2 regions of the Mycobacterium sp. THU-M104 genome follow, and region 1 is predicted to be linked to the other one. Evidence: predicted binding sites of a transcription regulator. Region 1 holds the regulator's gene; the other holds the start of a gene.
What was found. Region 1 encodes LexA, which represses DNA repair genes until DNA is damaged. Its sites were predicted from a motif close to CGAACANNTGTTCG; they were not measured.

Region 2: a site for LexA is predicted at 2,140-2,153, ahead of ruvC (crossover junction endodeoxyribonuclease RuvC). Genes of this name have one in related genera too.

Annotation. Positions count from the first base shown of each region.
Region 1 is NZ_JBMIOP010000035.1:9,450-14,952, forward strand. Features, by position in the region: gene ACOJVU_RS03360 (alpha/beta fold hydrolase) at 1-837, shown strand, start outside; gene ACOJVU_RS03365 (peroxynitrite isomerase) at 903-1,388, opposite strand; gene nrdR (transcriptional regulator NrdR) at 1,432-1,890, opposite strand; gene ACOJVU_RS03375 (LysM peptidoglycan-binding domain-containing protein) at 2,007-2,501, opposite strand; gene lexA (transcriptional repressor LexA) at 2,867-3,541, shown strand; gene ACOJVU_RS03385 (LGFP repeat-containing protein) at 3,568-5,503, opposite strand, start outside.
Region 2 is NZ_JBMIOP010000181.1:19,876-25,378, forward strand. Features, by position in the region: gene ruvB (Holliday junction branch migration DNA helicase RuvB) at 1-927, opposite strand, end outside; gene ruvA (Holliday junction branch migration protein RuvA) at 975-1,571, opposite strand; gene ruvC (crossover junction endodeoxyribonuclease RuvC) at 1,568-2,122, opposite strand; gene ACOJVU_RS14455 (YebC/PmpR family DNA-binding transcriptional regulator) at 2,223-2,975, opposite strand; gene ACOJVU_RS14460 (ABC1 kinase family protein) at 3,101-4,462, opposite strand; gene pdxT (pyridoxal 5'-phosphate synthase glutaminase subunit PdxT) at 4,510-5,106, opposite strand; gene tesB (acyl-CoA thioesterase II) at 5,103-5,503, opposite strand, start outside.

The DNA.
Region 1 (5,503 bases):
TTCACCGTCATCGCCCCTGATCTACTGGGGCACGGGCAATCTGACAAGCCGCGCGCCGACTACTCCATCGCCGCGTACGCCAACGGGATACGCGACCTGCTCAGTGTGCTCGACATCGAGCGGGTGACCATCATCGGTCATTCCCTCGGTGGCGGGGTGGCGATGCAATTCGCCTACCAGTTCCCGCATTTGGTGGAGCGCCTCATTCTTGTGGCAGCCGGCGGCGTCACCAAGGATGTCAATCTCGTATTGCGGTGGGCGTCGCTGCCGATGGGCAGCGAAGCACTCGCGCTGCTGCGGCTGCCCCTGGTACTGCCGGCGGTGCAGGTCGTCGGCCGCGTGCTGGGCGCGGCCTTCGGGAACACCGGCCTGGGCCGGGACCTGCCCAGCGTGCTGCGAATCCTCGACGACCTCCCGGAGCCCACCGCCTCGGCGGCGTTCAGTCGGACCCTGCGCGCGGTGGTGGATTGGCGCGGCCAGATCGTCACCATGCTGGACCGGTGCTATCTGACCGAAGCCATCCCCGTCCAGATAATCTGGGGCGCAAAAGATGTCGTCGTTCCCGTGCGCCATGCGCGGATGGCGCACGCGGCTATGCCGGGCTCGCGGCTGGAGATCTTCGAGGGTTCCGGACACTTCACGTTTCACGACGACCCGGCCCGCTTCATCGACGTCGTGCAGCGCTTCATCGACACCACCGAACCCGGCGAATACGACCAAGCCGCCCTTGGCCAACTGCTCCGCTCCGGCGGTGGGGAGAAGGCGGTCACCGGCCCGGCCCACACCCGCGTCGCGGTGCTGAACGCCATGGGCAACGACGAGCGCAGCGCGACCTGATCCTCAGACCGAACGACAGGGGCCCATGGCCATCGGCGGCGGCCGCCGGCGGCATCGGCGAATGTTCAGTCTTTCCTGTGCAGCACCGCGGCCAGATGATGCTGCAGGGGTTGCCCGACGGCACCCATCTGCACCGAGTACGACAACTCATTGCCGTCGACGCGGAAGGAGCGGCCGAGCGCAGTCACCTCTTTGGCGGTCGGGGACAGCCCGATCGACGTGGCGGACAACGCGAATTCGATCACGCCGCCGCGTGCGGAATACGTGCCCACCTCGATTTCCGTGATGCCGGTCGGATGTGCCAGAACAAGCTCGATGTGGCCCGGTCGCGGCACGCGAAGGTAACCCGTCTCACTGTGTAAGGGCCTGCCGTCAGCCACCGCCCCGGTCTTCTGCGCGTACGCCAGAAATGGCTTCCCCACATGGGAGAACACGACTTCCTCGAAATATTCGAAAGGCTCGATCGTCGGGTACTCGCCCGCCCCCCGACCAGCCCAGTTGCCGAGCAGTGGTGCGAAGGCCTCGAGATCGGGATGCAACTCAGGGACCATGGCAGCTACCCTAACGCGGGTCTCCGGAGCCGGCTCGCCAGCTCTACGTCGGCACCTTGCGCTGCGCGCGCAGCAGCTCGATCTCACGCTCGAAATCTTCCGCGGACTCGAAGGACCGGTAGACCGACGCAAACCGTAGGTACGCCACTTCGTCGAGTTGGCGCAACGGTCCCAGGATGGCCAGGCCGACCTCGTGGCTGGGGACCTCCGGGGACCCCGCCGCGCGTACGGTTTCTTCCACCTGCTGAGCCAGAAGGTTGAGCGCGTCGTCGTCGACCTGCCGACCCTGACACGCCCTGCGTACCCCGCTGACCACTTTCTCCCTACTGAACGCCTCGGTGACACCGCTGCGCTTGACTACGGCCAGCACCGCCGTCTCGACCGTGGTGAAACGCCGTCCACACTCGGGACACGACCGGCGTCGACGAATGGCCTGACCCTCGTCGGTTTCCCGCGAATCGATCACCCGGGAATCGGGATGACGGCAGAACGGACAGTGCATCACCGCTCCTTCGCCGCGCTCCCGGACATCGCAGGACACCCAGATCGTACCCGCGCGGGCTGCCCGCGGGGCGATCCCGGCAGTACAGCGGCCGCCGTACTGCGGCAGGGACGCGGTCAGCCCACCGGTGCGATCAGCGGCTGACCCGCGACCAGCGCCGGGGAGTTCAGGTCGTTGAGTGCGCGGATGCGTTCGGCCACCTGGCGAACCGGTGCGTCGGGCGCCACCCGGTGTGCGACGTCTTGCAGCGACTCCCCCGGTTCGACCCGGACGACGGCGAGCCTGTCGGGCACCGGGGCCGCCGAACCCGCGGAGTCGCCGTTGACGGCCTGCCCCACATCGGCGATGAGCCCGAGCCACAAGGTGATCAGCCCGGCGGCCACGGCCAGGACCGCAGTCTTCGCCCACGTGACGGAGCGTTTGCGGTGGGGCGCGACGGACATCGCGACGCCGGAACCGCGGTACCGCGGCGTGGCGCCCGCCGGACCGAACTGGCCGGGTCCGCGCGACCCGGGCGCGCGGAGTCGCCCGTGGCGAGGGTCCCGGACCGGCCCGTTTACCGGGCGCCGAACGCTGCTGGGTCGCGGCGAGACTGAGTGAATGATTGTCATCTGCGTTCCTCCGGTGCACTGATTCTCGCTCGTGTGTTCGACACTATCGCTCGTGTGTTCGATTGGCGAACATTTGAGCGAAGCGTGTCGAACGAGCCGAACGCTAGACCGCCCCACCGACAGACCGCGCCACCGACAGACGGCCCCCTCGCAAGACGGCGCTGGAGCATCGGCCAACGGGGACATGCCTGTCCAATACCCGATCGGCCGAAGAGTTACACCTTTGTCATTCGACCCGGCGTGACAGCCGAAGAGGCGCTGCATGGGCGCCAACACGCCAGTCGACAGGCCAGTCAACACGCCAGTCGACACGCCAGTCGAACACATGTTTGATTCCCGGCCTGCGTCCGGCTACATTCATTGCCATGAGTGACAGCAAAGACGCCTCCGCCGGTGGTTCATCGCTGACCGAGCGGCAGCGCACTATCCTCAACGTGATCCGCGCGTCGGTCACCAGTCGCGGCTATCCCCCGAGCATCAGGGAAATCGGCGACGCAGTCGGTCTGACGTCGACTTCCTCGGTCGCCCACCAGCTGCGCACCCTCGAGCGCAAGGGGTACCTGCGCCGCGATCCCAACCGTCCCCGCGCCGTCGACGTCCGCGGCGCGGACGAAACCACGGCCCCAGCGCCCGCCACCGAGGTGGCGGGATCGGACGCCCTGCCGGAACCCACCTTCGTCCCCGTCCTCGGACGCATCGCGGCGGGCGGGCCGATTCTCGCCGAGGAGGCCGTCGAAGACATCTTCCCGCTGCCCCGCGAGCTGGTCGGCGAGGGCACGCTGTTCATGCTCAAGGTCGTCGGCGACTCCATGGTCGAAGCAGCGATCTGCGACGGCGACTGGGTGGTCGTGCGACAGCAGCACGTCGCCGACAACGGCGACATCGTCGCCGCGATGCTCGACGGCGAGGCCACGGTGAAGACGTTCAAGCGCGCCGGCGGTCAGATATGGCTGATGCCGCACAATCCGGCGTTCGACCCCATTCCCGGCAACGACGCGACCGTGCTGGGCAAGGTCGTCACCGTGATCCGCAAGATCTGACCCGGGTAGAACCAGAACGGCCGGCCCTAGTCGGCCTTGATGAAACCGTTGGCCTGCGCGACTTGTTCGCTGGACAGCCAGATTTCGGCGAGCGTGTCCTGATAAAGAGCGCTGCCGGGCGTGTAGTAGAGGCCGAAACGGGCGCTGGCCTTGATCGGATACCCGTCGGGCATCTGGTACGGATCGTCCAGTGGGAGGTGAATCGTCGGACGCCCCGCCACGCTCGGCCCCACACTGGCGGCGTGCGCCGCCAACGGCGACGTCCGTTCGGTGTCGACAGCCGCATGCCGCCCGCTTCGCGCTTCCCCTGCGGCCACGGCTTCATCCGGTACGGCTGCCCCGGAGAAGTCGGGGGCCACCGTTCCGGATGCGGCCCTAGAGTGGCCGGCATCGTTGGCACCCGAGGCATCGGAGTATTCGCCCTCCGGCGCCAGCTCCAGGTACTCCCCGTACATCCCGCCATCGTGCTGCGGGATGTCCTCCGGCGCCAACTCGGCGTAGCCGGATTCCAGCTCGTCGAGATAACCCTCTTCCTCCTCGAGTTCCTCCTCGATGTCGGGATAACCGGCCTCTGACACGGCGGCCTCGGTAACCACGGGAATCGAGTCGGTGTCCACCGTATCGGGATTTTCCTCCTCCACGCCGAACGTGCTCTCGAAGCCATCCCCGCCCTGCCCCGGTCGGGATTGCGCTTCGCCGCCGTAGCCGCGGCGCGGCGCAATGTCCTCGCCGGCGAGCGCGACGTCAGTCCCGCGCCCCCAGCTGAACCGGTGAGCGGGCTCGGCGTCCGCAGAATGTTCCTCGAAGGCCTGCAGGTCACCGTCGTGACCCCAGATCTCGTCGGCAGCGTGGCTGTGCCCGACGCCCGCATCGGGCTCGGCCCCGCCGACGACGGTGTCGCGGCGGGCGCGGACCCGGCGCACGCGGGCGCCCCCCCACGCCAGCGCCGCGACAAGCAACAGCGCCGCGGCGCCGCCCAGTATCCACCACCATTGCTGCCAGGCCGGCGTCTTGGTGTGGGGTGGCATCGCCACGGCACTCGGCTGGTCGTGGCCCGCTATCTGCAGCCCGCCCAGCAGGGGGGCCAGGTTCGAGGGGTCGGTGGTGAACACGTTCTTCGCGCGGTTCCACGAGATCGTGCCGCCCGCGAATTTCTGCGAGACCACGTCGCCGTCCACGGCCTGGTCCCCGACCGGCGCGCCCAGCTTTCCGCCGGGACCGCGTAGCTTGTCCCACGCGGCCTTCATGGCTCCGCTCACCACGAACGCGCCGTGGTCGGCGGTCCAGAAGATCACCGGTTTGCCGGCCGCGGCGAAAATACAGATCCGGCTCGAAGGTATGCCGCCGTCGGACTCGTTGGCGACAGGGAATCCCAAGTCGCTGCCCGCGGGGCCGCCCAGGGACTCGTACTTGGCCAGGATGTCGCTGTCCACGGCGTTTGCGCCCGTCGCCGGGCTGAAGTACACCTTCCCGCCGGCGAAGTTCTGGGCGATCCCGTCACCGCCGACGGAATACTGGCCACCTTGCTTGGCGCCCAGCTGACCGTTGACTCCCCCGGCCGCGCGCCAGGCCATGTTGATGGCCGCGGTCGGGTCGATCGGCACCTGCAGGCCCTTCAACTGGTCGGCGAGTGCCGCCGGCTCGGTCGTGAACTCCTTGGTTTCGCGGTTCCACGAGACCTGGCCGCCGCTGAACTTCTGCGAGGCGAACTCGCCGTCGTAGTTCTCGTCGGTGACTGGCACCCCCAGGACGCCGCCCGAGCTGCCGAGCTTGTCCCAGGCGGCGTTCATCGCGCCGCGCACGACGAAAGCACCGTGGTCGGCCGTCCAGAAGATCACCGGCTTGTCGCTGGCCGCGAAGGTGCTCACGCGGCTGTCCGGCCCGGCGAGCCCAGGCACTTCGTTGATGGTCGGGAAGCCCAGGTCGCTACCGGCCGGACCGCCCAGCGACTCGTATTTTTCC
Region 2 (5,503 bases), on a different contig from region 1:
GCGCGGGGTGCGCGCGACCATGCCGGCGCGCACCAGGAACGGCTCGCACACCTCCTCGACGGTGGCGACCTCCTCCCCGACGGCCACCGCCAGCGTCGACACCCCGACCGGGCCGCCGCCGAAGTTGCGGGTCAGCGCCGACAGCACCGCCCGGTCCAATCGGTCGAGGCCCAGCTCGTCGACGTCGTAGACCTCCAGGGCGGATTTGGCGACGTCGCGGGTGATCACACCGTCGGCGCGCACCTCGGCGAAGTCACGGACCCGGCGCAGCAACCGGTTGGCGATCCGCGGGGTGCCGCGCGAGCGCCGGGCGATCTCCGCACCGGCGCCGGCGCCCAGCTCGATGCCCAGGATCCCCGCCGAGCGGGTCAGCACCCGCTCCAGTTCGGCCGGCTCGTAGAAATCCATGTGGGCGGTGAACCCGAAGCGATCGCGCAGCGGGCCGGTCAGCGCGCCGGACCGGGTGGTCGCGCCGACCAGCGTGAACGGCGCCACCTCCAGCGGGATCGACGTCGCCCCCGGGCCCTTGCCGACGACCACGTCGACTCGGAAGTCCTCCATGGCCAGGTAGAGCATCTCTTCGGCGGGCCGGGCAATACGGTGGATCTCATCGATGAACAGCACGTCGTGCTCGATCAGGTTGGACAGCATGGCCGCCAGGTCGCCGGCGCGTTCCAACGCGGGCCCGGACGTCACCCTCAGCGACGACCCCAGCTCGGCGGCGATGATCATGGCCAGCGATGTCTTGCCCAGGCCCGGCGGCCCGGACAACAGGATGTGATCGGGCGTGCCGCCGCGATTCTTGGCTCCCTCGATGACCAGCTGCAACTGCTCGCGCACCCGCGGCTGGCCGATGAACTCCCGTAGCGAGCGGGGCCGCAGGCTGACGTCGACGTCACCCTCGCCGACGGTCAGCGACGGCGACAGCTCGCGATCGGCATGCCCCTCGGGCGTCTCGGCGTGGTCGTCTTCGCTCACCGCGACTTCCCCAGCAGCGCGAGGGCGGCCCGCAGGGCGCCCGACGTCGTCGCGTCCGCATCGCCGGCCAGCACCTTGTCGGTCGCCTCCTCGGCCTGCTTGGCGGCGAAGCCGAGACCCACCAGGGCCTCCACGACGGGACCGCGCACGGTATGCCCGTTGCGTGCGGCGCCGGCCGTCGTGCCCGTCGTGCCCGCACCCACCTTGTCGCGCAGCTCGAGCACCATCCGCTCGGCCCCGCGTCTGCCGATGCCCGGCACCCGGGTCAGCGCGGCGACATCGCCGTCGTGCAGCGCCTGGCGCAACGCGGGCGCGTCGTACACCGCGAGGGTGGCCAGCGCGATCTTGGGCCCGACACCGGAGACCCCCAGCAGCGTCAGGAACAGGTCGCGGGCGTCGGCGTCGGCGAAACCGTACAACGTCATCGAGTCCTCGCGCACGATCATCGCGGTGACCAGCCGGGCCTCGTCGCCGCGGCGCAAGGTCGACAACGTGGACGGGGCGGCCATCAGCTTGTACCCCACGCCGGCGGCCTCGACGACGACGTGGTCCAGCGCCACCTCGAGCACCTCTCCCCGCACCGAGGCGATCATCGCGCGGCCTTGATCTTCGCGGCGAACTTCCTGCGTTGCTCGGCGGCCTTCTTCTCGGCCTCGGCCATCCGGGCGATCATCGGCGCCCTCCAGCAGTGGCAGATCGCCAGGGCCAGTGCGTCAGCGGCGTCGGCGGGCGTCGGTTTGGCCTGCAACGCGAGGATTCTGGTGACCATCGCGGTGACCTGCGCCTTGTCGGCGGCCCCGTTGCCGGTGACCGCGGCCTTGACCTCGCTGGGCGTATGGAAGTGGACGACGATGTCGCGTTTGGCGGCCGCGAGCGCGATCACGCCGCCGGCCTGCGCGGTGCCCATCGCGGTGTTCGCGTTCTGATTGGCAAAAACGCGCTCGATGGCCAGGACGTCGGGACGGTGGGTGTCCAGCCAGTGGTCGACGGCCTCGCTGATCGCCAGCAAGCGGCGATCCAGCGGCTCGCCGGCCGGCGTCCGCACGACGTCGACGTCCAGCGCGATGACCTGGCGGCCACGACCGCTCTCGACGACGGACAGGCCGCAGCGGGTCAACCCTGGATCGACGCCCATCACCCGCATTACCCGCTCCCGCCTATAGAACATTTGTTCGACAGCTTAGCGGGCGACGCCGACACCACTGGGCAGGACACGCGGCGCGGACGACCGGCACCGACGCACGTCACTCCTCGATCTCGGCCAGGATCTCGTCGGGGATGTCGGCGTTGGTCCAGACATCCTGCACGTCGTCGCTGTCTTCGAGCGCGTCGACCAGTTTCATCACCCTGCGGGCGCCCTCGGCGTCCAGCGGCACGGTCACCGACGGCTGGAACCCCGCGTCGGCGGAGTCGTAGTCGATCCCGGCGTCCTGCAGCGCGGTCCGCACGGCGACCAGGTCGGCCGGCTCGGTGAGGATCTCGAAGCTGTCGCCCAGATCGGTGACGTCCTCGGCGCCGGCCTCGAGCACGGCCGTCAGCACGTCGTCTTCGGTCAGGCCGTTCTTTTCCAGCGTGATCACGCCTTTGCGGGCGAACAGGTATGCCACCGATCCGGGGTCGGCCATGGTTCCGCCGTTGCGTGTCATCGCAACCCGCACCTCGCTGGCGGCGCGGTTGCGGTTGTCGGTGAGGCACTCGATCAACACCGCCACCCCGTTGGGGGCGTAGCCCTCGTAAGTGATGGTCTGCCAGTCGGCGCCGCCGGCCTCCTCGCCGGCGCCCCGCTTGCGCGCCTTCTCGATGTTGTCGTTGGGGACCGAGCTTTTCTTGGCCTTCTGGATGGCGTCGTACAGCGTCGGGTTGCCCGCCGGGTCTCCGCCACCGACCCGGGCCGCGACCTCGATGTTCTTGATCAGGCGGGCGAACATCTTGCCGCGGCGCGCGTCTTTGACAGCCTTTTGGTGCTTGGTGGTGGCCCATTTGGAATGGCCGCTCATGCCGTCCTATCTCATTCCCTGGTTACGTCCTGGCCAGCCGAGTCTACGTGGCCGCGCGGCGCGGTTTTCGCGGTGACACCCTGGGCGACCCGCCCGAAGGTGGACAACGCCGGCATGATCACCGCTCACCCGCGCACGGGTGGCCGAGGTTCGTCGGGAGGGAAGAATCCCGGCACCCACCGCTCGATGAGTTCCGCGTAGGCGGTCGTGGCGTCGAGTTGCACGGCCACCCCCAGCAGCCCGCCGAGGGTGCGCAGCAACATGACATAGCCGGGCGGGATGGTCAGGTTCCGGGCCATCTTGAACCGGTTGCCGAATCCGTCGGCCAGTGGATCGGCGGTGACGATCGCCGACTTCTGGAACCACTCGCGGGTGAAGTGGAACTCACCGGACCGCAATGGGTCGATGTAGGGCCACAACGGCTGGAGGTACTCCACCAACTGCTCGGGCGTCAGATCGTAGCTGGGCGGCATGAACCGAAGCTCCTTCAACAGCCGGATGACGTGGTCCCACTGCTCGTCGCGCGCCCAGCACAGGAGTTCGCCGAAACCGGCAGGAACGCCGCCGGGATGCTCGGCGACGGCACCGAAGTCGATGATCCCCAGACGGCCGTCGGGCAGCAGCATGAAGTTGCCCGGATGCGGGTCGGCGTGCACCAACCCGACCCGAGCGGGCGAGCTGAGGGTGAACTCGATGAGCAACGCGGCCGCGGAATCGCGCGCCGCGCGGGTCCCCTGGGCGATGACCGAGGACAGTCGCCGGCCTTCCATCCACTCCGAAACGACGACCTTGGGCGCGCTGGCGACCACGGGTGGCACCGCGAACTTTGGATCGCCGGCGTAGGCGGCGGCGAAGGCGCGCTGATTTTCGGCCTCCCGGCGATAGTCCAATTCCGCTTCCATGGTGTCGTGGATCTCCGCCACCAGCCGGTCCACATCGGCGCCCGGAACGACCTGCTTGGCGACCCAGCTGAACCGCTGGATCAGTTTGAGATCCGCCCGCAGAGCCTCGTCGGCGCCCGGGTATTGAATCTTGACGGCGACCTCGCGCCCGTCCCTCCACACTCCTTTATGCACCTGGCCGATGCTCGCCGAGGCGACGGGGGTGTCGTCGAAAGACCGGAATCGTTCCCGCCACTTGATGCCCAGCTGCGCGTCGAGCACCCGGTGCAGCGTGGGCGCCGGCAGCGGCGGAGCCTCACTCTGCAACTTGACCAGCGCTTCGCGGAAAGGGTCGGCGAATTGCGGCGGTATCGCGGCCTCCATGACCGACAGCGCCTGTCCGACCTTCATGGCGCCGCCCTTGAGTTCGCCGAGCACCGTGAACATTTCGTCGGCGGCCTTCTCCAGGAGCTCGGCGTTCACCTCGTCCTTGGATTTGCCCGTCATCCGCTTGCCGACGCCCAGAGCGGCGCGGCCGACCACCCCTGCCGGCAGACTCGCCAACTTGGCAGCCCGATGCAGCCCGCCCCGCTTGATGTCTGCCATGGGCACATCATGCCCGGTCGGCGGGCATGCCGACCGGGCGGTTGCGATCAGACCCGGCCGGTCACCATGTCCACGAACAACCGGTGGATCCGCCGGTCGCCGGTCATCTCGGGATGAAACGCCGTCGCCAGCACCGGACCCTGCCGCACCGCGACCGGGTGCCCAGCGGCCGACGCCAGCACCTCGACACCGGAACCCACCCGTTCCACCCACGGCGCGCGGATGAACACCGCCCGCACCGGATCATCCAGGCCCGCGAATCCGACATCGCCCTCGAACGAGTCGACCTGGCGCCCGAAGGCGTTGCGCCGCACCGTCATATCGATTGCGCACAGGGGCAGCGCAGTGCGCTCCCCGGCGCCGGCATCGAGAATCTCGCTGGCGAGCAGGATCATGCCGGCACAGGCGCCGTAGGCCGGCAGGCCCCCGGCCAGCCGCGCCCGCAACGGCTCCAGCAGGTCCAGCTCGCTCAGCAGATGACTGATGGTGGTGGATTCCCCGCCCGGCAGGACCAGCCCGTCCATCGAGTCGAGTTCGCCGCGGCGGCGCACCGGGATCGCGTCGGCGCCGGCATCGCGCAGCGCGGCCAGGTGCTCGCGGGTGTCGCCCTGCAACGCCAGCACCCCGATCTTCGGGGCATTCATCGCCGCGCGGGCGGGTATCCGCGGGGGAAGCGGGTCAGGCCTTCCTGCATCACAGCGGCCACCATCTCGCCGTGCCGGTCGAAGATCTTGCCCTGGCACAGCGCGCGACCACCGCAGGCCGACGGCGAGGATTGGTCGTAGAGCAGCCACTCGTCGGCCCGGAACGCCCGCATGAACCACATCGCGTGGTCGAGTGAGGCCACTTGCAGGTGTTCACGCTGGTCGAGGTGGGTGACCTGCGCCGACCCCAGCAGCGTCAGGTCGCTCATGTAGGCCAGGGCGCAGATGTGCAGCACCGGATCGTCGGGCAGCGGGTCGCGGTGGCGGAACCACACCTGCTGCTGGGAGGCCTTGCCGGGCAGGTGCTGCAGGCGTTCCTGCGGGACGATGCGGATGT